Regions from separate parts of the Salinivibrio sp. MA607 genome, predicted to be linked through region 2. Evidence: predicted binding sites of a transcription regulator. Region 2 holds the regulator's gene; the other holds the start of a gene.
The links. Region 2 encodes MetJ, which represses methionine synthesis genes. Its sites were predicted from a motif close to TTAGACNTNTANANGTCTAA; they were not measured.

Region 1: the regulator MetJ is predicted to act here: its motif matches at 10,301-10,320, upstream of metH (methionine synthase).

The regions. Positions count from the first base shown of each region.
Region 1 covers NZ_MUFJ01000002.1:1,150-13,867, reverse strand. Annotated here, with positions in the region: gene uvrA (excinuclease ABC subunit UvrA) at 1-1,879, shown strand, start outside; gene BZG81_RS01225 (Wzy polymerase domain-containing protein) at 1,879-3,549, shown strand; gene BZG81_RS01220 (pyridoxal-phosphate-dependent aminotransferase family protein) at 3,546-4,679, opposite strand; lysine riboswitch at 4,877-5,064, shown strand; gene lysC (lysine-sensitive aspartokinase 3) at 5,169-6,545, shown strand; gene metH (methionine synthase) at 6,584-10,243, opposite strand; gene BZG81_RS01205 (cation:proton antiporter) at 10,426-11,718, shown strand; gene metA (homoserine O-acetyltransferase MetA) at 11,758-12,705, opposite strand.
Region 2 covers NZ_MUFJ01000001.1:164,976-177,693, forward strand. Annotated here, with positions in the region: gene BZG81_RS00860 (1,4-dihydroxy-2-naphthoate polyprenyltransferase) at 1-380, opposite strand, end outside; gene hslU (HslU--HslV peptidase ATPase subunit) at 543-1,874, opposite strand; gene hslV (ATP-dependent protease subunit HslV) at 1,877-2,413, opposite strand; gene BZG81_RS00875 (SPOR domain-containing protein) at 2,520-3,077, opposite strand; gene cytR (DNA-binding transcriptional regulator CytR) at 3,149-4,177, opposite strand; gene priA (primosomal protein N') at 4,329-6,527, opposite strand; gene rpmE (50S ribosomal protein L31) at 6,748-6,963, shown strand; gene BZG81_RS00895 (malic enzyme-like NAD(P)-binding protein) at 7,219-8,463, shown strand; gene metJ (met regulon transcriptional regulator MetJ) at 8,547-8,864, opposite strand; gene metB (cystathionine gamma-synthase) at 9,051-10,211, shown strand; gene BZG81_RS00910 (bifunctional aspartate kinase/homoserine dehydrogenase II) at 10,287-12,718, shown strand, end outside.

The DNA of each region.
Region 1 (12,718 bases), on a different contig from region 2:
CTTCCAAATGCTGCGTTCACTGTCTGAGCATTACGGTTTTGATCTAGAAACGCCCTGGCAAGATCTCTCCGGCACCATGCAAGATATACTTTTATATGGGTCGGGGCCGAAAGAGATCGAGTTTAAATACGTCAACGATCGTGGCGATATTCGCGTACGTAAGCATCCGTTTGAGGGGATCCTCAATAACATGGAGCGCCGTTATCGCGATACCGAGTCTAATGCAGTGCGCGACGAACTCGCCAAATATATTGCCACTAAGCCCTGCGCCAGCTGCGGTGGCTCGCGTTTACGTCAAGAAGCTCGACATGTTTTTATCGATAACCGTAACCTGCCAGAAATTTGTGAGCTCAGCATTCAGCAGGCGCTCGATTTCTTTGAACAACTGTCGCTTAGCGGCCAACGTGCAAAAATCGCCGAAAAGGTGATGAAAGAAATCCATGACAGGTTACGCTTTTTGGTCAATGTCGGGCTCAATTACCTTAACTTGTCACGTAGCGCCGATACCTTATCCGGGGGAGAAGCCCAACGCATTCGACTCGCCAGTCAAATTGGTGCTGGCCTTGTCGGTGTGATGTACGTATTGGATGAACCATCGATTGGCTTGCATCAACGAGATAACGCGCGCTTACTGGATACCTTGGAGCACTTGCGCGATCTGGGCAATACCGTGATGGTGGTTGAACATGATGAAGACGCTATTCGTGCCGCGGATTACATTATCGATATAGGCCCAGGCGCGGGCGCGCACGGCGGCGAGATCGTGGCAGAAGGCAGCCTTGACGATATTCTTGCCAGTGAGCATTCACTTACCGGGCAGTATCTTTCTGGCAAACAAGCGATTGCGGTGCCAGCACAACGGATACCGCGCGATCCCAACAAGATGTTGACGCTCAAAGGTGCAACCGGAAATAACCTCAAAAATGTGGATCTGCACTTACCTGTCGGCTTACTCACTTGTGTCACGGGCGTGTCGGGATCTGGAAAATCAACCCTCATCAACGATACCTTCTTTAAAGTCGCCCACCAGCAATTAAACGGTGCCACGACCGCGGATCCTGCGCCGTATGCCGAGATTGATGGCCTAGGACACTTTGATAAGGTTATCGACATCGATCAAAGCCCTATTGGCCGTACGCCGCGCTCAAATCCCGCCACTTACACTGGGATCTTTACCCCGATTCGTGAACTGTTTGCCGGCACACAAGAAGCACGGGCACGAGGCTACAAGGTGGGTCGCTTTAGTTTTAACGTACGCGGTGGCCGCTGTGAGGCCTGTCAAGGCGATGGGGTCATCAAAGTAGAAATGCACTTTTTGCCGGATGTGTATGTCCCTTGTGATGTGTGTAAGGGCAAACGCTACAACCGCGAGACACTTGAAGTACGCTATAAAGGCAAAACCATCGATGAAGTCCTGGCAATGACAGTGGAAGACGCGCGTGAATTCTTTGATGCAGTGCCAGCCATTAAGCGTAAGCTGCAAACCTTGATGGATGTTGGCTTGAGCTATGTGCGCCTAGGCCAAGCGGCGACGACCCTGTCTGGCGGTGAAGCGCAACGGGTGAAGTTAGCCCGAGAGCTGTCCAAACGCGATACCGGTAAAACCTTATATATTCTTGATGAGCCAACCACAGGGTTACACTTTCATGATATTCAACAACTGCTCAATGTTCTGCACCGCCTACGTGAGCAAGGGAATACTATTGTAGTTATTGAACATAATTTAGATGTGATCAAGACGGCCGACTGGATCATCGATCTGGGGCCTGAGGGCGGCAATGGCGGGGGTGAAATCATCGCCCAAGGCACACCGGAATCGATTGTCGATGTGGTCGGCAGCCACACGGCCCACTTCCTCAAGCCAATGTTGGAGCGATAATGACGTTAGTGCTGCCGCCTAGTCGTGTCATACGCAAGCCGTTGACGGTGCCCTTTTTGGTGACCTTAACGGTATTGTGGCTGATTTGTCTGCCTCTTTACTCGGTTGCTCTGCCGCTGGTAGGCATACGTCACCCGGCGGCGGCGCTATCATTACTCACCTTGGCATTTGCGCTTGGGTTCGCCAGTTTGGAGGTTATCCGTCAACACACATGGCGAGCCACTCGGCTGACCGGCACATTGGCACTTGCGACCTGCTTGGCGATGATGCCCTATTTTTATCCGCAGGCACTGGGCCACAATAGTGGCTATGCGCTCATCGTTTTAGCGCTAAGCTTTGGCTTTTTCTCAGCCCTACAGCAGTTTATTTTTAATCACGCCCAACGACAAAAACTACTGGCCGTCTTATTGTTGGCCTCCTGGTTAGCGGTATTGTCGGTATTAGGGAACCAGCCTCCGCCGGGCATGGCACCCTTTATGTTTGATCAATGGGTCCCTCACCTCCCTCCAGCCGTGACTCACACCTTATTGTTAACCGGAGTCACGCTCGCCGCCTACATTTTGGCCAGAGAGCCCAGTGGTCGATATCGCCACCCGGTTAGCCAAGGCTTACTCGCGTTAACACCGCTCGTGTTGATTCCGATATTGGCGATGCAAGAGCAACCCTTACTGTTGCTATTCGCCCTGTGTGCGATTGGCTTACAACAAGTGTATTTAGCCCGGTTTGCCTCGCGACGCCAGCATCGTATGTGGATGATCGCTATCTCGGCAGGGGCATTTTTGGCGGTATTTGGTCTCAGTGGTCAAGACAACTGGCACTGGCTCACCGCCGACGATCAGCGCGCACTTATGCTGGCGTGGCAGCAATGGCAAATGACGCCATTTTTTGGAGTGGGCATGGGCAATGGTCAGTCAACGTTGCTATTACTGTCTGCCTCACAACCGAATCATTCCGGCCCGGTGACCTTACCCAGTGCTTTAATCCTGTGGCTCCTTGAAGGGGGGCTCGTTGTCGCCTGCGGCTATCTTGTGGTGTTGGCCGCGCTAACACTTCGTATTCTACGTGCACCGTCAGGAACACGTAGAATATTGATCGCCTTAGTATTGCCACCACTGACCGGCCTGATGATTTATCCAGCCAGTGGCACACAGTGGTTTAACGGGGTATTGTTATTGATTTGGTTATATTGGTTAGACAACTTAACCAGTCGATATCGTCGTTATCCCGTGTTTTCACACCGTTATAGTCAGCGTGTCGCGAGCCGTAGTGTGATCATGGCGCTGGTGCTCGTGACCTTACTGAGCTTGTCATCCGTTTACCTCGCCAATCGCTATCTGCGTGATTCCTTATTAAGTTCGCAGCGTTTTACCTTGTATCAGCAACACCCATGGTGGCAGCAAAAACTGCACCGCGCGCAACAAGACCGTCACTTTCAAGCGAATTTGGCGCACTTATCTGACGTAGCACGCCACCAGCACTTGGATGATTTACTGCGTCAAGTCGCGCAACGCCCACGCTTTTCGGGCTATCAGCATGCGTATCAGGTTGCGTTACAAATTGGTGATCAGCAACGCGCACGCGATATTCAACAAGAAGCGCGCTATTTATACCCGCAAGCAAGCAAAGTATGGACCACTCGCCATACCTTGCCCGATACCTTAACGCCTTAACGTAACGCGTTTTCTAACGCTTTCAGACACAGCGCCACATTCTCATGCCGTGCCCCGTAGCCCATTAAGCCAATGCGCCACGCTTTACCGGCGAGATCGCCTAAGCCGGCACCAATTTCGAGGTTATAGGTCGTGAGCAGGTGCTGACGTACTGCCGCATCGTCCACACCATCCGGAATAGTGACCGCGTTAAGCTGCGGCAAACGGTAAGGCTGATCAACCACAAAAGTGATACCGAGCTCATCCAGCCCTGCTTTGAGGTGTTGATGCATGTCTTGATGACGTTGCCATGCATGCTCAAGCCCTTCTTGATAGAGCCGCAATAACGACTCATGCAAGGCATACAAACTATTGACCGGCGCGGTATGGTGATAGCTGCGTTTCCCTTCTCCGCTCCAATAACCAAGCACCAGGCTTTGATCGAGAAACCAACTTTGTACCTTGTGGGTTCGCGATTGCATTTTAGCCACAGCACGCGGTGAGAAGGTGACAGGCGATAAGCCAGGGACACATGACAAACATTTTTGGCTACCGGAATACACGGCATCGAGCTGCCACTCATCGACTTTCAATGGCACGCCACCGAGTGAAGTCACGGCGTCGACAATGGTTAAGCAACCATGCTCCCGCGCCAATCTCGCCAGTGTTTGCGCATCCGAACAAGCGCCGGTTGAGGTTTCAGCATGGACAAACGCAAGCGTGCTGGCATCCGGATGGGCTTTCAACGCAGCCTCAACGTTTTCTGGACTAACAGGGGCACCCCAGGCATCGTCGACCATCACTGCTGTCGCGCCGCAACGCTCGACATTTTCCCGCATACGATCGCCAAACACACCATTGCGACAGACAATCACTTTTTCACCCGGTTCAACTAAGTTGACAAAGCAAGCTTCCATCCCGGCACTGCCTGGCGCCGAAATCGCCAGGGTAAAAGGGTTGTCGGTTTGAAACGCATATTGAAGCAGTTGTTTGACTTCATCCATCATCGCGATAAACAAAGGGTCAAGGTGTCCGACAGTCGGACGGCTGAGTGCCTGTAGCACTGCAGGATAAATATCAGAGGGGCCCGGGCCCATTAACGTGCGAGCCACGGGCTGAAAAGATTGAATCTCGGAAATTGAACGTGCCATAACCTTTCCTTGTTGTTGGTACACACAGATGACCGTTATAGCATATTTTTTCGCCATATCCCTATTGCCTGGCATGTGAACTGTGTGATCGCTGGACAATTTTGCCAAGGCACTGATCGTGACCAAAAGGCTGTTGACACCCTGTCATCTCGCCCGTAATGTAAATGCTGTTCACGGGATAACCAACCCGGGACTGAACATGCAGAAGAGGTGCATTTCTCAGGCAGTTATCATGCGGAGCCCCACTCCAAGGTATGATAATCAGGGGAGACAATGCCGAGGTGGCGTAAGCTTGGGGGCGAAACGCTGCCGGCCTAGGAGGCTGAATCCTTCAGGCTGTCACTTGTCATCCCTACAGGAAGACAGGTGGAGCGCTTCTGGCAGTCCATGCCTGCCGTTTGCTCTTCCTTCTTTTTTGCGGTCCCTACCGCGGTCACGATGTGACTTCTGATGTTCCCCATAATGAATTGATTAAGACCCATTTGTATGATGAGAGGGGAAAAGGACGTGAACCCATTACCACCGATTTCGGTCGCTAAGTTTGGCGGGACGAGCGTTGGCACTATCGATGCCATGCAACAAAGCGCTGATGTTATCGAGCAAAACCCACATACCCGCTTTGTGGTGATCAGTGCGTGCGCAGGCGTCACCAATCACTTGGTTGCACTGGCACAAGGGATCAACGACCCACAAGTCCGTCAAGACAAACTGGTTGCCATCACCGCTATCCATCAAGCGATATTAAACGCGCTTCCCGCTTGCCAGGACACGCAAACAGCAGTCGATGACTGGCACCAAACGATTGCCGACTATGCAAATACCGCAGCATCTGCTCCCAGTACAGCGTTAACGGATGCGTTGGTCGCTTGTGGTGAGCTCATCTCAACCTATATTTTTACTCACTTGCTCAATAGCCGAGGCATGGCCACGGTGAGGGCCGATGCGCGAGCGTTATTGCGCACCGATAGTCACTTCGGCTGTGCCCAACCGGATCGACAACAAACCAAGATACAGTGCCAGAACCAATTACTCCCCCGCTTAGCGACGCATTTAGTGGTCACGCAAGGGTTTATCGGTGCTGATGCGAACGGACACACCACCACCTTAGGCCGCGGCGGTAGTGACTACAGTGCCGCGCTATTCGCCGAGGCGATCGGAGCAGAAAGCTTGGCCATCTGGACCGATGTCCCCGGGATTTATACCACCGATCCACGGGTGACTGATCGTGCTCGTCCTATCAGTGAAATTAGCTTTAGCGAAGCCTCGGAAATGGCTACCTTTGGTGCCAAGATCCTCCATCCATCGACGTTAGTGCCCGCGGTACGCCAGCATATCCCGGTATTTGTCGGCGCGGCGAGAGCCCCCGAACAAGGCGGTACCTGGATCCGTGAGCAAGCACACTCAGCGCCGCTGTTTCGTGCCGTAGCCCTCAGGCGCAACCAGACCATGGTGACACTAACCAGCTTAAACATGTTTCATGCTTGTGGTTTTTTGGCCAAGGTGTTTGAGATCTTGGCGCGCTTTAAAATCTCAGTTGATTTAATCACGACCTCGGAGGTCAGTGTTTCTCTGACGCTGGATCAACCCCATACCCAGGGTGACGCACCGCAGCTGCCGGAGGCTGCCATCGCCGAGCTCACGCAGTTATGTCAGGTAGAGATCTGTGCGAATCTAGCGGTTGTTGCGCTGATCGGTAACGAGATGAATCACACACCGGGCGCGACAGCGCCGGTATTTAGTGCGCTTGCTCAATATAAACTGCGCATGATTTGCTATGGTGCCAGCAATCACAATGTCTGTATGGTGGTCGACGATCACGACGCGACCCATGTCGTACAGCGGTTACACGCTGACTTATTTGAGTAAAAAAAGGCCAGCACATGTGATGTGCTGGTCTTTTTTCATTAGGCGTTTAAGTTTGGCCCGAGCCATTTTTCCGCGTCTTTGCTGCTCCACTCTTTGCGCGCCGCATAACTGTCACGTTGATCATTTTGAATCTTCGCCACCGCAAAGTAGCGTGATTCAGGATGTGAGAAATACCACCCTGACACAGATGCACCTGGCCACATGGCATAGCTTTCGGTGAGTGTCATGCCCGTATGCGCTTCTACCGAGAGCAACTGCCAAATTTTTCCTTTCTCGCTGTGCTCAGGGCAGGCAGCATAACCCGGAGCCGGCCGGATCCCTTGGTATTGCTCCCGGATCAAGGCGTCGTTATCGAGCGTCTCATTGGGCGCATAGCCCCACAATGAGATCCGAATTTGCTGGTGCAGGTATTCTGCAAAGGCTTCTGCTAATCGATCGGCGACCGCTTGGATCATGATCGCGTTGTAATCATCCCCTGCAACTTTATAACTTTCCGCCAAGGCATACTCGCCAATGCCGCCTGTCACCGCAAACGCACCAATCCAATCAGGCTGACCACTGCTCTTCGGCGCGATAAAGTCCGACAAGCAATAATTGGCGCCACGTGGCTTTTTGGTTTGCTGACGTAAATGGTTTAGTACTGTGCCCACCGTTTGCCGTGATGCGTCAGTATACACCTCGATATCGTCCTCTAGGCTGTTGGCAGGAAAGACACCACACACCCCTTTTGCGGCGATCAATCCTTCGTGCTCAAACCGGTCGAGCCAACCATTAGCGTCTTCATACAAACGGCGTGCTTCTTCACCCACCAGCTCGTGGTCTAAAATCGCTGGGAATTTGCCGCTCAGGGACCAGGTCATAAAGAAAGGGGTCCAATCGATATACTGACGTAATGTCCCTATCGAGACATCATCGTAAACATGGACGCCCGGCCTCGCCGGCTGGGGCGGCGTGTAATGGGCCCAATCGGTTTGCCATTTGTTTGCCCTTGCCGCGTCCAGGGTGACAGGCGGAGTGCGGGGTGTCTTGCGTTGGTGCTGCTCTCGTACTGACACATACTCTTTTTGTAAGCGCGCCACAAAGTCTGAACATTGAGCCGGCGATAATAGCGATGCACAAACGCCAACGGCACGTGACGCATTCGACACATACACCACAGGAGCCTGGTAGTGCTGCTCTATTTTCACCGCGGTATGCGCTTTGGACGTCGTCGCACCACCAATCAACAGCGGAATATCAAACCCTTGCCGTTCCATTTCTTTGGCGACATTCACCATTTCATCCAACGACGGCGTGATAAGGCCTGACAAACCAATAATGTCGACTTGCTCCTCGCGCGCCACTGACAGGATTTTATCGGTCGGCACCATCACGCCGAGATCAATAATCTCGAAGTTATTGCATTGCAGCACCACGCCGACAATGTTTTTGCCAATGTCATGCACGTCGCCTTTTACGGTGGCAAGTAAGATCTTGCCATTGGTCTGCCCTTGCTGCTTTTCAGCGTTGATATAAGGTTCAAGATAGGCCACGGCTTGTTTCATCACCCGCGCCGATTTCACCACTTGCGGCAGGAACATCTTGCCTTCGCCAAATAAGTCTCCCACCACATTCATGCCCGCCATTAGTGGGCCTTCTATCACTTCCAACGGTTTACTCGCCGCCGCTCGAGCTAGCTCAGTATCTTCAACAATAAATTCGGTAATGCCTTTAACCAGTGCATGTTCAAGCCGTTTATCCACTGGCCAACTGCGCCACTCCGCGGTTTCTGCCACTTCGTTTTCACCGCGGTCGCGGTAGCTGTCCGCCAACGCCAGTAAACGTTCCGTGGCACCATCGTCTTTGTTAAGCACCACATCTTCCACCGCCACACGCAGCGATTCAGGCAAATCATCATAAATGGCTAACTGGCCGGCATTGACGATGCCCATGTCCATACCGTTTTTAATGCAATGGTAGAGAAACACCGCATGGATCGCCTCACGCACTGGGTTGTTTCCGCGAAACGAAAAAGACACGTTAGACACGCCACCTGAAATCATGGCATGCGGCAGGGTTTGTTTGATATCTGCGACCGCGTTGATGAAGTCGACCGCGTAGTTATTATGCTCATCAATGCCGGTGGCCACCGCGAAGATATTAGGATCAAAGATAATGTCTTCCGGCGGGAAGCCGACTTGGTCAACCAGCAGGTGATACGCGCGCGTGCAAATCTCGACTTTACGTTCACGTGTATCAGCCTGGCCTTGCTCATCAAACGCCATCACAATCACAGCGGCACCGTATCGACGGACTAAGTGGGCTTGTTGAATAAACGCGGCTTCCCCCTCTTTAAGAGAAATTGAGTTCACAATCCCTTTACCTTGGATACACTTCAGTCCGGCTTCAATGATCTCCCACTTTGAGGAGTCAATCATCACCGGTACCCGAGCAATATCGGGCTCAGCCGCACACAGATTGAGAAAACGTACCATGGCTTGCTGTGCATCCAACATGCCCTCATCCATATTGATATCGATGATTTGCGCCCCGTTTTCCACTTGCTGTAACGCCACCTCAAGCGCTTCGTCGTATTGTTCTTCGACGATTAAACGCTTAAAACGCGCCGACCCAGTGACATTGGTGCGCTCCCCCACGTTCACGAACAGGCTTTCAGCATTAATAGTCAGCGGTTCTAGCCCTGATAGTCGACATGCCACAGACTGAGAGGGGCGCGCACGGGGGGCATGTTTCGCCACCACTTCGCTGATCGCTTGAATATGCTCGGGCGTGGTACCACAGCACCCACCCACCAAGTTAATAAAGCCAGAAGCGGCCCATTCGTCGATATGTTTTGCCATGTCTTCAGGCGAGAGATCGTATTCGCCAAACGCATTGGGTAAACCGGCATTGGGATGAACCGAAACAAATCCTTCGCAGATCTCACTGAGCTCTTTGACGTACTGACGCAATTCGGCTGGCCCCAGCGCACAGTTCAAACCAAAAGAAAGCGGTTCGACGTGGCGTAAAGAGTGATAAAACGCCGCGGTGGTTTGCCCAGAGAGCGTACGACCAGACGCATCGGTGATGGTGCCAGAGATCATAATGGGTAAGCGCACACCTCGGGCATCAAAGACTTTTTCAACAGCAAAGGCACAGGCTTTCGCGTTCAAGGTATCAAAGATGGTTTCCAACATGATGAGATCAACACCACCATCCATCAACGCCTCAGTGGACTCCGCATACCCCTCAACCAATTGATCAAAGGTGACATTACGAAAGCCAGGATCGTTCACATCTGGAGAGATAGAGCAAGTGCGATTCGTGGGTCCGAGAACCCCAGCAACAAAGCGTGGTTTTTCTGGGGTTTTCGCCGTCCAGTGGTCAGCCACGTCGCGAGCAAGACGCGCAGCAGCTAAATTTATCTCCGCACTGATGGCCTGCATGTCGTAATCGGCCATGGCTATCTGGGTCGCGTTGAACGTATTGGTTTCTATGATGTCCGCGTCCGCGGCCAGATAGTCGCTGTGTAACGCTGCTATTTTTTCAGGCTGCGTCAGTACCAAAAGGTCATTGTTACCTTTCACATCACAATGCCAGTCTTTAAAGCGTGCGCCGCGGTAATCGGCTTCGCCGAGTCCTAAGCCTTGGATCATGGTGCCCATACCGCCATCGATCACCAAAATACACTTAGAGAGACGCTGTGTTAATCGATCCATTCTTACCCCGTGATATCACCATCCTGATTGCGATAGTTTTATCCTACCACAGCCATTTTGGAAATCTAGACGTCTATAAATATCGATTAATTTTGATCTATTTCAATTCAGCTGTTCGTTTTGAGCGCAATTTCTATTAATATTTTGTAACTCTTTCATTCCTCGTCGTACTAGGAAGCTGCATGTCTACCTACGCAATCCTCAGTTTCATGGCTGCTGCTGCCATCTTTATCGCCTTTATTAATAGTAAAATCAGCCGAGTACAAACGACTATCGCGATCACTGCAAGCTCTCTACTCCTTTCTCTTTTGATCGTGATCGCCGGTCAATACCAAGCCATTCCGTTAAAGGCGATGGCGGAGCAAATATTGACCGATATCCACTTTGATGCCTTTTTACTCAAAGGCGTACTCGGTTTCCTTTTATTCGCGGGCGGTATTGGTGTCAAGCTTCCCCATTTCTCTGATCAAAAATGGGAAATCACCACCCTCGTCCTCGGCGGCCTGTTGGTCTCTGTCTCGCTGGTTGGTGCCGGTATTTGGGGCGTCTTCCAACTGATCGGCATTCCTTTTGATTTTATCTATTGTTTATTGTTTGGGGCGCTGATTTCTCCAACCGATCCCATCGCGGTGTTGGCCATTGTTAAGCGGCTACAGGCACCTAGGCGGATCACCACCCAAATCGAGGGAGAGTCACTGTTTAACGACGGGGTCGGGATTGTTATTTTCGTGACGCTTTTTACCTTGGCGTTTGGCGACAGCGAGCCGACACTCGGTGGTACGATCGCATTGTTCTTACAAGAAGCTATCGGTGGGATTTTATACGGTCTGATATTGGGTTACCTGTTTCACCGTTTGATCTGCGCGACCAATGACCATTCCATGGAACTGCTACTGACATTGGCTATTCCTAGCGCGGGGTATGTGCTCGCCGATATGTTGCATGTTTCCGGGCCACTGGCGATGGTAGTATCTGGCATTATGATCGGTAACTGGACTCGCTTTATTGGCTTCTCCAAAGAGAGTGAGGATCATCTGGACCATTTTTGGGAATTGGTCGATGAGTTTTTGAATAGCTTACTGTTCTTATTGATCGGGGTCAGCCTGTTACAGATTAGCTTCCATAAGGAAGACTGGATCATTATGGCTGCAGTTGTGCCCGTTGTACTGTTCGCTCGTTATCTCAGTGTGAAAGCCTGCTATTTCGGCTTCAATCGCTTTCGTCAATACAACCCTTGGGCCGTTCGTATTTTGAGTTGGGGAGGCCTAAGAGGTGGGTTAGCCCTTGCCATGGCCATGGCAGTGCCGGCTGGTGTCATGGTCGTCCCGGAGAAGAATATCGACGTCCGTGAACTGATTTTAATCATGACTTATGCGGTGGTGGTTTTCTCTATTCTCGTACAAGGATCGACCATGACGGGAATGGTTGATAAAGCCAATACCGCTCAAAAGAAAATCGATAATCTCCGTGTATAAACACTCTTTGTCAACAAGGCGCCAATTAGGCGCCTTTTTTTATTCGTCGAGCGTAAAGTTAGATTGTGAAAATTCAGCCAGATTAAACGGCGTCAGCTGATACACGCAATAGTTCAACCAATTGGCAAAGAGTAAGTGCCCATGACTCCGCCAACTCACATAGGGGGGTTGAGACGGATCATCATCAGGATAATAGTTAATCGGGACGACAGGCTCCATCCCTTCTTCAAGATCGCGATGGTATTCATGATGCAGCGTATGTGAGTCATATTCGGGATGACCTGTCACAAACACATTACGTTTATCCTTGGTCGCCGCCAAGTAAGTGCCCGCTTGTGCTGAGGTGGCGAGAATATCGAGATCCGTGTGTTCGTCCAGAAAGCTTGGTGAAAAGTCAGCATACCGCGAGTGAGGGGCGAGAAAGCTATCATCAAACCCCCGCAATAAAGGATGCGTAGCCATTGCTTCATTAACCTGGTGCTGATAAACGCCAGATAACTTCTCTTTGCGCGTTTTTTTGGGTAAATCGTAAAGAAGCTTTAAACCCGCTTGAGCCGCCCAGCAAACGTAAAGGGTAGACGTAACATGCTGATGCGCCCAATTCATCACATCTTGCAAATGCTCCCAGTAAATCACATCTTCAAACTGCACCAAGCCCAATGGTGCCCCGGTGACGATAAGACCATCAAAGTTGCGTTCACGCACGGCTTCAAACTGGCGATAGAAGGTATCTAAGTGTTCCGTTGGCGTGTTTTTACTGGGTCGGTTATCAATACGTAAAAGCTCGACATCAACCTGTAAAGGGCTATTAGAGAGCAAGCGCATAAATTGCGTCTCGGTCTCAATTTTTTTGGGCATTAAGTTGAGTAACAACACCTTCAATGGGCGAATGTTTTGGCTCACCGCACGCGTCTGCGACATAACGAAAATGTTTTCTCGACGCAAAATATTGGTGGCGGGGAGCTGATCCGGGATTTTTATCGGCATCACTGCCTCCTGA
Region 2 (12,718 bases):
AGCAATAAAAAGCTAATAATATCGGTGGGTTGCTGACAGGCAATCGCGATCAGTCCGCCGCCACTTAACACGGTGAGGGCAATATTGAAGGTCAGGGCGCGGCGCATGGTGGCGAGGCTCACTTTGCCCGATTGGATGGCACGCATCGGGCCTAAACGGGTCATGTTGTCCGTGCCTTTTATCGCATCCCCGTAGTCATTAGCAAGATTCGAGAGGATTTGTAAGAATAAAGCGGTGATCAGCGCCATAACACTGATAGACCAAGAGAGGTTGCCTTGCGCTGCGGCGACCGCACTCCCTGATAAAATGGATGTCACGGCCAAAGGCAGCGTTTTGGGTCGCGCAGCATCAAGCCAAATAGCGAGCGTAGGGTGCAGCATAGCGATCCTCGAGACGAAAAAACGATGTCGCTATTATTACGCAAGCAGCACAAGGAGTAACGAGTTCGCGACTGAAATCCGGCTTCCTATTGCGCCAGCTCAAGTTTTGATGCAAAAAGGGCAGCGTTTGCTGCCCTAAGTTCGATAGTTGACGTGTCGTGACTACAGGATAAACCGACTTAAGTCTTCGTCATCCACCAGCTCTTCGAGGTGGCTACGGACGTATTCTGCGTCAACCACAACCTGTTGACCGGCGCGTTCACTGGCTTCGTATGAGACATCTTCCATCAGTCGCTCCATCAAGGTATGCAGACGACGCGCACCGATGTTTTCGGTTTTCTCATTGACTCGCCACGCCGCGGAAGCTAGCTCATCAATACCGCTTGGCTCAAAGCTCAAGTCAATCTCCTCGGTTTTGAGTAGTGCCGAGTATTGCTGGGTCAGTGAGGCGTTCGGCTCGGTAAGAATCCGTTTGAAGTCATTGGTTGACAATGCTTCTAGCTCGACGCGGATCGGGAGACGGCCTTGTAGTTCCGGGATCAAATCTGACGGACGTGAGACCTGAAATGCACCAGAGGCAATAAACAGGATATGATCGGTTTTGATCATGCCATGCTTGGTTGAGACCGTACTGCCTTCAACTAACGGTAAGAGATCACGCTGTACCCCTTCACGTGATACATCGCCACCACTGGTGTTACCCGACTTACAAATCTTATCGATTTCATCCACGAACACGATGCCATTGTTTTCCACCATGTGGATGGCTTGCTCTTTGATTTCTTCTTGATTGACCAGCTTAGCCGCTTCTTCTTCGGTCAGCGCCTTCATTGCGTCTTTGATTTTCATCTTACGCTTTTTAGTGCTGTTGCCGGCAAGGTTTTGGAACATCCCTTGCAGCTGATTGGTCATTTCTTCCATGCCCGGTGGTGACATGATTTCTACGCCCATTTGCGGCGCCGCAACATCGACTTCCACTTCTTTGTCGTCAAGTTTACCTTCGCGTAATTTTTTACGGAAGCTTTGGCGTGTTGACGAATCTTCTTGGGTCGCTTCGTTTTGGCCCCATGCATCACGCGCTGGAGGCAGTAAGATGTCGAGGATACGATCTTCCGCTTGTTCTTCGGCGCGGAATTTGACTTTTTCCATCGCCTGCTGCTGGGTCAGATTCATCGCCACATCCGCGAGATCACGAATAATGGTCTCGACTTCTTTACCCACATAGCCGACTTCGGTGAATTTGGTCGCTTCTACCTTGATAAAAGGCGCATTAGCTAATCGCGCAAGACGACGTGCAATTTCGGTTTTACCGACACCGGTGGGGCCAATCATCAAGATGTTTTTCGGGGTCACTTCCGCACGCAAGTCTTCTGGCAGTTGCATACGGCGCCAGCGGTTTCGCAGTGCGATCGCCACCGCACGTTTGGCATTGTCTTGACCAATAATATGGCGGTCAAGTTCGTGCACGATTTCGCGTGGAGTCATTTCAGACATCACTAATCCTGTTTATTACTCTCGAGTTCTTCAACCGTGTGTTGTTGGTTTGTAAACACACATATATCACCGGCGATGGTTAGCGCTTTCTCTGCAATCTCGCGGGCGTCTAACTCGGTGTTTTCTAACATGGCAACGGCGGCGGCTTGCGCATAGTTACCGCCTGAGCCAATAGCAATCAGATCGCGCTCGGGCTCAACCACATCACCATTACCGGTAATGATTAAGGAAGCGGTTTCATCCGCGACAGCCAGTAGGGCTTCAAGGCGACGCAGCGCGCGATCGGTTCGCCATTCTTTGGCAAGCTCAACGGCTGCTTTGGTTAGGTGCCCTTGGTGGAGCTCAAGCTTACGCTCAAAGCGCTCAAATAAGGTAAAGGCATCTGCGGTACCGCCAGCAAAACCAGCGAGCACTTGGCCGTTATACAAGCGACGAACTTTTCGCGCATTACCTTTCATGACGGTATTGCCGAGCGATACTTGACCATCGCCAGCAATAACCACTTTACCTTCGCGACGGACGGAGACGATTGTAGTCACGGGAACCTCTTTGTTTGTGTCTGGTGCACCAGATGGGTGATTAATCTAGATGGTTGGGTTTTGACGCTGACTTTTCAAGGGGAGAGCGCAATACTTTCCCCGTTCGCTATTCCCAATACCAAATAGCACAAGGTTCGACACCGGCGCGACGCAGCATATTGCGATCTTTCTCTGCTTGGCGCTTGCGCGGGTAAGGGCCAAGCACCACACGATACCAAGTGCCTTTCTCACCAGGGCTTACCTTGATTTGGCTTTCTAGCCCTTGAAACGCAATGATCGCTTTACGTTCATTAGCCTGCCCTTGGCTACGGTAAGCACCGCATTGCATGAGGTAAGGACGGGTCGATTGTGGCAGCGCTTTTGCTTTCACTTCTACTTCCTTGCCTTCCAGCTCTTCGATGTAGCTCCATTTTTCTTTGGGCTTTTTCGGTAGACTTTCTACCTGGCTTTGCGTGGCCGGTTGCGTGTGAGACACGGGGGGAGAAGGGGGTGTCGGTGCATCGGTTTTGCTCAACCAATACAGGCCATAAGCAAACGCACCCACTAAGACGACAGCAAGCAGCGCCCATTTAAATGGGAATCCAGCCCGCGTCTTGGTCGGTTGGCGGCGAGTATTTTTTTTACGCGGCGCTTTGCCACGTTTAACGTAATCACGAGTTGCCACAGCAAATAATCAAATTAAGAAGCCAGTAAAGGGCTCATATTACTGGCTTGAGCCCGTGCTGACTAGTCTTACTACCGAGACGGAGGGGCGACACTCTCACGGATCACCAGCTTGGCGTCCAAAAGGCGGGAGCCGGGGGTCACTTCTCGTCCTTGTAACGTGTTTAGCAGCATCAACATGGCTTGGCGGCCAATGTCATAGCGAGGCTGCGAAACGGTCGTGAGTGGTGGTTCGCAATACTCGGCGAATTGGATATCATCAAAACCAACAATGGAGATATCTTGCGGGACCCGCATGCCTAAACGTTTCGCTTGTTGCATCGCGCCGACGGCCATGACATCGCAGTGACAGAATACCGCAGTGGGTGGCTCAGGCAGTGAGAGCAAGTTGGTGATGGCACGCGCTCCGGAGGCAAAACTAAAGTCACCGACGACGCTATACGCTGGATTGATGGTGATCCCCGCTCGATGTAACGCTTGCTGATACCCTTGTGAGCGGAACTGCGTTAATGCTGTCTCCGGTACGCCGGTAATGTTAGCAATCCGAGTATGGCCGACTTGGGTGAGATAATTAACCGCTTCAAAGGCAGCGGTAAGGTTATCGATATGAACCGTCGGTAATTCCAGATCGGGCGCATATTCACAGGCCATGACCAGTGGCGGTAAGTTTTTTTGCTCAGGCTTGCTGACATCAAAAGGGACGTCGGAGCCAAGCAGCAGCATGCCATCCGCTTGTTTAGTAAACACCAGATTGACGAATGAATTTTCACGGTGGTGTTGCTGGGCACTGTCACCCAGTAGAACTAAGTAGCCATGTTCCATGGCGGCTTCTTCAATGCCGCGAATAATCTCACTAAAGTAGGGATCACAAATGTCCGGTACAATAGCGACGATGGTTTTTGATTCATTGCGACGCAAGTTACGCGCAAGTGAATTAGGGGAATAACCAGCTTCAACCACAGCATGTTCAACTTTTTTACGCGTGCTGGCTGACACCTTCTCTGGGTTCATCAGCGCGCGCGATACCGTTGCTGTGGATACACCGGCAATGTGGGCAACGTCCTTCATTGTCGCCATAATGACAGTCCTCTTGTTATCTATATTGTGAGATCAAACAGTTATTAGCTCATCTGACCTGTTTTCTTAGCCAATTGCGGCCCTATTTTACCTATGCTTGTCCAATTTAAATACGGACAAGCTAACACTTATTGCAATGAAAGTGTGACTTGTGTCGACTTACGGCAAGGGAGTATTAAGAAAGGTCTTGCGGCTCGACATCTAAAGACCAACGTACTTTGCGCGAAAGGGGTAATTGATGGACTGCAGGAAGAGCCACCGTTAGCCACTGCTGCATCACTTTTCGACTTGGGGCTTGGATTAATAATTGCCAGCGATAACGGCCCGCGCGTTTGGCCATCGCTGCGGGCATAGGGCCCATGACATGGCTTTCATCGTGTTGAATGGGGGAGGCAGCGAGCGTTTGACGTACTTGTTGTAAAAACTGCTGCACACTGTTTTCTTCATGGCCTTCGGCGCGAAATAAACTTAAGAACGTATAGGGCGGAAGCCAAGCTTGGCGGCGTTCAGTGAGCGCCGACTCCGCAAAGGCTTGATAGCCTTTGTGTACCAGCGATTGGATCAGGCTGTGCTCGGGATGGTGCGTTTGTAATAGCACCGTCCCTGGCTTGCTGGCGCGACCGGCGCGGCCGGCGACTTGCACCATCAGTTGCGCCAACCGTTCAGGCGCGCGAAAGTCATTACTAAACAAGGCACCGTCGACATCAACTAACGCCACTAGGGTGACATTGGGAAAATGATGGCCCTTAGCGAGCATTTGTGTGCCCAGTAGGATCTGATATTCGCCCTTTTCTATGCCATTAAGGTAGGTTTCCAAGCTGCCCTTACGGCGGGTATTGTCGCGATCAATACGCACGGTTTTATATTCAGGAAAGAGCTCGCCCAACTGGCTTTCAAGCTGCTCGGTGCCCACGCCGACACTGATTAACTGGGTGGAGCCACAATCGTGACACTGGTGCGGAACGGGTTTTTGGTGGCCACAATGATGACAACGCAATTCTTGCTGTTGCTGGTGAAGGGTGTAGTAAGCATCACAACGTTGACAATTCGCGAGCCAGCCACACTCGTGGCACATCATGGCGGGCGCATAGCCACGGCGATTTAAAAACAACATGACCTGATTGCCTTGTTGTAGGTGCTGGCGCATTTCGGCGATCAACGGCGCGGATAATCCAGCGTCGAGGTAATGGCCCTTAATATCGAGTATTCCCTGACGTGCGGTCACCGCATTACCTGGACGCTGAGTCAGCTTGAGGTACTGATATTTACCGGTTTTTGCGTTATGCAAGCTTTCCAAAGAGGGGGTGGCAGAACCGAGTATCACCGGCACTTTTTCTTCATGACCACGCATAACCGCTAAGTCTCGGGCATGATAACGAAAGCTATCTTGCTGTTTATACGAGGGGTCATGCTCTTCGTCAATAATGATAATGCCTAAATTAGCCATCGGCGTGAACAGGGCAGACCGTGTACCAATGACGATTGCTGCTTGATTCTCGCGCGCGGCCAACCAGGCTTTTAGTCGATCGTTATCATTTAAGCCTGAATGCATCACGGTTACCGGGACATGAAAGCGGCGCTCAAACCGGCGAATGGTTTGTGGGGTGAGGCCGATTTCTGGTACCAAAATTAAGGCTTGTTCACCGCGAGCAAGCACAGGTTCGAGCACGTTTAGGTAGACCTCTGTCTTCCCTGAACCGGTGATCCCCTCGAGTAAAGCACAAGCAAAGCCGTCATTGGCATTGATGGTGGCAACCGCCATCGCCTGTTCATGGTTGAGTGCCGGTTTGTCTTCGGTGACGGCAAAATGCGGTTGCCAGGCTTGAGCGTTTAGCGGTGGTGTGTAGGGGGCTATCCAACCTTTTTCGGCCAGGGTTTTTAGCACTGGTGCGCCGATGTCTTGTTCGATCAAGTCGGCATGGGTGGCAGGGCCGTGTGTGAGCAACTGCAATACCCGAGCTTGTTTAGGGGCACGGCTCAGGCCCGAGAGGGGTTGGTTTTGTCCTGACTCGGTAATTTGCCACCATTTTTGCTGTTGTAATGCCGCAGGGCGTCCTTTTCGAAGCAGGGTTGGCATCACAGCGCCCATCGCATCCCCTAGCGGATGATGATAAAAGCGGCTTGCCCAGTGGAGTAAATGATAGACGCCGGGCGTCCAAACCGGTTGGGTATCCAATACGGCATCGAGCACCTTGAGTTGGCTCGCGTCCACACTGGCGGTTGCGGATAAGCCGGTGACAATGCCAACCTTGTGCTGGCGGCCAAAGGGCACTTTTACCCGCCCACCGATGATGGGGTGTTGATTCTCACCGATTCGGTAATCAAAAGTTTTCGCTAACGGGACCGGTAGGGCCACCTGAGCAAACTGTTCCATCACAACATCTTATTGACCAGAAGGGGGCTCAGTGTAACGGTTCGCCTTCGGTTGGCAAAGCCTTGTTGTACGGTGACGCGGCGTGGTGATTGCACAAAAAAGTTGCGAAACCGAGGGGGCTTGATTAGAATTGCGCGCCTTAGAAAATATTTGTTAACGACGTGTGGTGCCCGGCTTAGGATCGGGAGAGCGACACGGCCTTTAAAATGAGGTTATCCCTATGAAAGCTGGTATCCATCCAGAGTACAAAGCCGTCACAGCAAAATGCTCTTGCGGTAACGAATTTGCGTTCAGCACAACCCTAGGTAAAAACATCAACCTAGACGTGTGTGACAAATGTCACCCATTCTACACCGGTAAGCAGCGTATCCTTGATGCTGGTGGCCGTGTTGATCGCTTTAAGAAACGTTTCGGTGCCCTTAGCAGCAAAAAATAAGCAGCTATTGACCGAATATAGAGAAGGGACGCATCAGCGTCCCTTTTTTTGATTGTATCGTCCTAGTATTCGGACAACAGGTCCGAGCATCATCGCGAATACGGCGTTAGTACTGGTGGACGTTTCCCCGCTGCGTTACCATCTTTACCCTTATACAAACCTTTCCTGTGTGGTTTGTAGAGTGTCTGGCTAATATCGGTCATCCTTCCCTGCCGGTATTGGTTACCCCTTCACGATAATAACTAGGAAAACGACATGTCGGACGATAAACGCCAGCAAGCGCTGGATTATCATGCATACCCTACACCCGGAAAAATCTCTGTCGAACTCAGTAAGCCTGCTGATTCAGCGGCGGATCTTGCTCTCGCCTACAGCCCAGGCGTTGCTGAACCTGTGCGTGAAATAGCCCAAGATGCGGATGCCGTATATCGCTATACCGGTAAAGGCAATATGGTTGCGGTGATCTCAAACGGCACCGCGATTTTGGGGTTAGGGAATTTAGGGCCGATGGCGTCAAAGCCTGTCATGGAAGGCAAAGCGTTATTGTTCAAGCGTTTTGCCGGCTTGGACTCGATCGACATTGAAGTTAAACACCGCACCATCGATGAGTTTGTTGATACCGTAGCCAATATTGCTGACACCTTTGGCGGTATCAACCTTGAAGATATCAAAGCCCCAGATTGTTTTGAGATCGAAAAGCAGCTGATTGAACGCTGTGAAGTGCCTGTCTTCCATGATGATCAACATGGTACCGCGATTGTCACTGCTGCGGGGATGCTTAACGCGCTCGAGTTGCAAGGCAAAGATATTGGTGAAGCCACCATCGTGTGTCTCGGTGCGGGTGCCGCTGCGGTGGCCTGTATGGAGCTATTGATTAAATGTGGCGCCCAGCGCGAAAAGATTTACATGCTGGATCGCAAAGGGGTGATTCACACCCGTCGTGATGACATTAACAAGTATAAGCAGCTGTTTGCCAATAACACGGATAAGCGTACCCTCGAAGATGTGATTGAAGGTGCGGATCTCTTTGTTGGCGTATCAGGCCCGGATTTGCTCTCGCCTGAGGCATTAAAACTGATGGCGGATAAGCCTGTCGTGTTTGCCTGCTCAAACCCAGATCCTGAAATTAACCCAGAGGTTGCGCACCAAGTCCGGGATGATCTGATCATTGGAACGGGGCGTTCGGATTACCCGAATCAGGTGAATAACGTCTTGTGTTTCCCGTTTATTTTCCGGGGAGCATTAGATGTGCGTGCCAGTGAGATTAATGATGCGATGAAGTTGGCCGCCGTTGAAGCGATTCGTGGTTTGGCGAAAGAGCCTGTACCACAATCGGTCTTAGATGCCGCGGGCTTGTCTTCACTCAGTTTTGGCCCGGATTACATCATTCCCAAGCCGATGGATGCCCGTTTACTGCCCAAGGTAGCACGTGCCGTGGCGCTTGCGGCCGTCGAAACCGGCGTAGCCCGTATTGAGATGCCAGACAACTATATGTTGTAAAGAAAACATGCTGTAAAGAAAACATGTTGTAATTAGAAAACAGTGTCTTACCATAAAAAAACCGCCGATGGCGGTTTTTTTGTTTAGTATTCACTGTCGTCAAACTCAATACCCAACTCTTCCATGATCCGACGTGCCTCGGCAGGAATGCTATCGGGTTTATCCTTACGGATGTCGTCATCGGTTGGCAGAGGCTGCCCGGTATAGGCATGTAAAAATGCCTCACACAATAGCTCACTGTTGGTCGCATGACGCAGGTTATGAACCTGACGGCGAGTGCGCTCATCAGTAAGAATTTTTAATACTTTAAGTGGGATAGAGACGGTGATCTTCTTTACCTGCTCTTTCTTTTTACCATGTTCGGCATACGGATTAATGTAATCGCCGTTCCACTGCGCCATGTCTCACCTATCTTGATTATGGAATACCCAGAATGATGCTGCGGAGATTTTAGCTATATTAACCGCCACATGCAAAGGTGTTTAGACGTCTAGAAGTGTTGACGTCCCAAAAGCGCCGAGGTAAAGTAGTATGATGACGACTGGATCACGTAAACCGTGCCAGCGCAACAAGAGCAAGGATGAACCATGACAGGTAAAAAAACCGACACCATTGCCGTTCGAACAGGAATTGGCACTGACACGCAACATCATGCGGTTGTGCCGCCTTTGTATTTATCAACCAACTATCGTTTTCCTGCTTTTGGCGACGTTCCCACTTATGATTATGCCCGTGGGGGCAATCCAACTCGAGCTCAGTTAGAGCAAGCGTTAACGGAACTGGAAGGCGGAGCCGGTGCCGTGGTGACCAACTGTGGGATGGCAGCCATTAACTTGGTGTTGTCTTTACTGGATGCAGGGGATCATATTGTTGCACCGCACGATTGTTATGGTGGTACCTATCGCTTGTTAGAGTCACGCGCCAAGCAAGGGATTTGGCAGGTCAGTTTTATCGATCAATCTGATCACCAGGCGTTAACCGCTGCGCTGGCAAAACAGCCGAAACTGGTGTTAGTTGAAACACCCTCTAATCCGCTATTGCGTGTGGTCGATATTGCTAAAATCTGCCAACAGGCCCACCAAGTGGGGGCATGGGTGGTGGTCGATAACACCTTTTTATCGCCAGCACTCCAACAGCCGTTTTCACTGGGTGCGGACATCATCGTGCATTCCACTACTAAATTTATTAATGGTCACTCTGATATTGTCGGTGGCGCTGTAGTGGCGAAGACGCCTGAATTGGCTGCAACATTAGCGTGGTGGGGCAACTGCTTGGGCGCAACAGGCAACGCCTTTGACAGTTATATGACATTGCGAGGGTTGCGTACTTTGGGCGCTCGGGTTAAACAACATCAACAAAATACGCAAGCGGTATTAGCCTATTTGCAAACAGTCCCTGCGGTGCGGCAACTCTATTATCCCGGTTTGGCGACACATCCAGGCCATGACATTGCCGCCCGTCAGCAGTTTGGATTTGGTAGTATGCTCAGCCTCGAGCTGGACACGGACTCCGCTGGGATCGCACGTTTTATTGAAGGCTTATCCTTATTTGCGCTTGCCGAGTCGCTGGGCGGGGTAGAAAGTCTGGTCACGCATCCAGGGTCAATGACCCATCGTGCGATGAGTGATGACGCGCAAGCCGAGGCTGGCATTACCCCGACGTTGCTGCGTTTTTCTATTGGACTAGAAGACGCAGAAGACTTAGTGGCCGATTTGGCGCATGCCTTCGCCCATTTAGCTAACCAGTAAAACCGATTGCTATAGGTGTTGCTGTCATAGCACGCCGCTTTATTGATATTTATTGAGACCAAGAGAGACCTCGCCATGCACGCGCAACCGATGGACACCGCCCCCGAATCACAACGCCAATTGCATAAATTTGGTGGCAGCAGTTTAGCGAGCCCAGATTGTTATCGCCGTGTGGTCGATGTGCTGACGGGGCATGCAAAGGCGCACGACTTAATTGTGGTCTCTGCGGCGGGGAAAACGACCAATCAGCTCATTGCTTGGCTCGCTCAACTGGGCAAAGATGGCCGGTTGGCGCATGAGACCTTGCAAGGCGTCCGTGCCTTTCAGCAAGACTTGATTGAAAATCTGATCAACGGTGATCACAAACAACAGTTGGTTGATGCCTTATCTGCTGACATCGCGACGATCGCGTCGCTCGGGGAGACAGCGCTGAGCGACAGCGTACAAGCCGATGTGCAAGGGTTCGGAGAGGTTTGGTCGGCGCGTTTATTAGCCGCGCTGCTTAATCAGCAGTGTCGTCAGGCGGTGATGTTGGACTCGCGCCACTGTTTACGCGCGGAACGTGCGGCTCAACCCGAGGTCGATCGCGGCGCATCATGGCCACTATTACGGCAGCAACTTTCTCAGCACACGCAATCTCACGTCGTGATTACGGGATTTATGGCGCAAAATCAAGCTGGGGAAACCGTGCTTTTGGGGCGTAACGGGTCAGATTATTCGGCCACGGTACTCGGTGCGTTAGCGGGGGTCCGCCGCGTGACTATATGGAGTGATGTTGCCGGTGTATACAGTGCGGATCCACGCCACGTCGAGAATGCTTGCTTGTTACCCTTAATCCGATTGGATGAAGCAGGCGAATTGGCACGCTTGGCGGCGCCCGTGCTTCATAGCCGTACTTTACAGCCAGTGGCGCAAAGTGCGACCGATCTGACCTTACGTTGTACCCAGGCCCCCGATAGTGGCTCGACCCATATAGAGCGTGTACTGGCTACCGGACGCGGGGCAAAAATCATTACATCTTTGGATGATGTGTGCCTATTGCAGTTTGATGTCGCCCGCGGGCAAGATTTTCAGGCAATTAAACAAGAGTTGAGCCGCATCCTCTCTCAGCTGAAAGTGCAACCACTGGCGACGGATTATCAAGATGATCAGTATCGTATCTTGCTGGCCTTTACGGCGGAGGTCGTGGCCTCGGTCATGGCCCAGATCCAGGATGCCGGGCTATCCGCGGAGTTGAAGCTGCGCGAAGGGTTTAACATGGTTGCTGCCGTCGGAGCCGGCGTGGTCAATAATCCCGTGCACTGTCATGGTTTTTATCAGCAGCTGAAGTCACAGCCTGTAGAGTTTATCAGTGAATCTGCATCTGGACTGAGCATGGTGGCGATTTTGCGTCAAGTGCATACGCCTGCCCTTGTGGCCAGCTTGCATGATGCGCTGTTCCAAGCCCAACGTCGCATTGGCTTGGTGTTGGTAGGAAAAGGAAACATTGGCGCGCGTTGGCTCAGCTTGTTTGCCGAGCAAAAATCGCACCTCGAAAAGCGTCATGGCAAGGAGGTGTCACTGATTTCTGTGGTAGATAGTCGTAATCAATGGTTAGATTTTGCTGGCATCGATCCAATGCAGATCAGGGATGACTTTGATGACAATGGCACGCCATACTTTGATGATGAATGGTTAACACGCTTATTGAATCATCCTTATGATGATGTGGTGATTTTGGATGTCACTGCCAATACCTCACTGGCAGCTCTCTATCCGCGTCTCGCCGAGCATGGTTTTCATTTAATCTCCGCCAACAAAGAAGCCGGCGCGGCACCGGCCGAACAATACCATGCGATTCAACATGCGTTTGCGAAAACGGGGCGCCATTGGTTATATAACGCCACGGTAGGCGCTGGGCTGCCGATTAACTATGCGGTTCAAGACTTACGTGAAAGCGGTGATCATATCCTCGCACTCTCAGGGATCTTTTCCGGCACGTTATCCTGGCTTTTTTTGCAATTCACCGGCGAGGTCCCGTTCAGTGCTTTACTTGAACAGGCATGGCAGCAAGGGCTAACTGAACCTGATCCGCGTGACGATCTGTCGGGTGCCGACGTGGTGCGTAAATTAGTGATTCTCGCAAGAGAGGCGGGCCTGTCATTGGAGCCCGAGCAGGTCAAGGTTGAGTCACTGATACCGCCAGCGCTGCAATCTTTGTCGTTAGATGCGTTTCTCGATAACGCCCATCAAATGGATGCGTGTTTACAGGAGCGATTGGAAAAAGCGCAGCAAGATCGCGCCGTGTTGCGCTATGTGGCGCGTCTAGAAGCCAATGGTAATGCGCAGGTGAGCTTAGAAACCTTACCGAGTGAGCATCCGCTGGCGCATCTACTGCCCTGTGATAATGTGTTTGCGATTGAAAGCCAATGGTATCGTGAAAATCCATTAGTGATCCGCGGACCGGGGGCGGGGCGGGATGTCACCGCTGGGGCGATACAATCGGATTTGAATCGCTTAATTGGGCG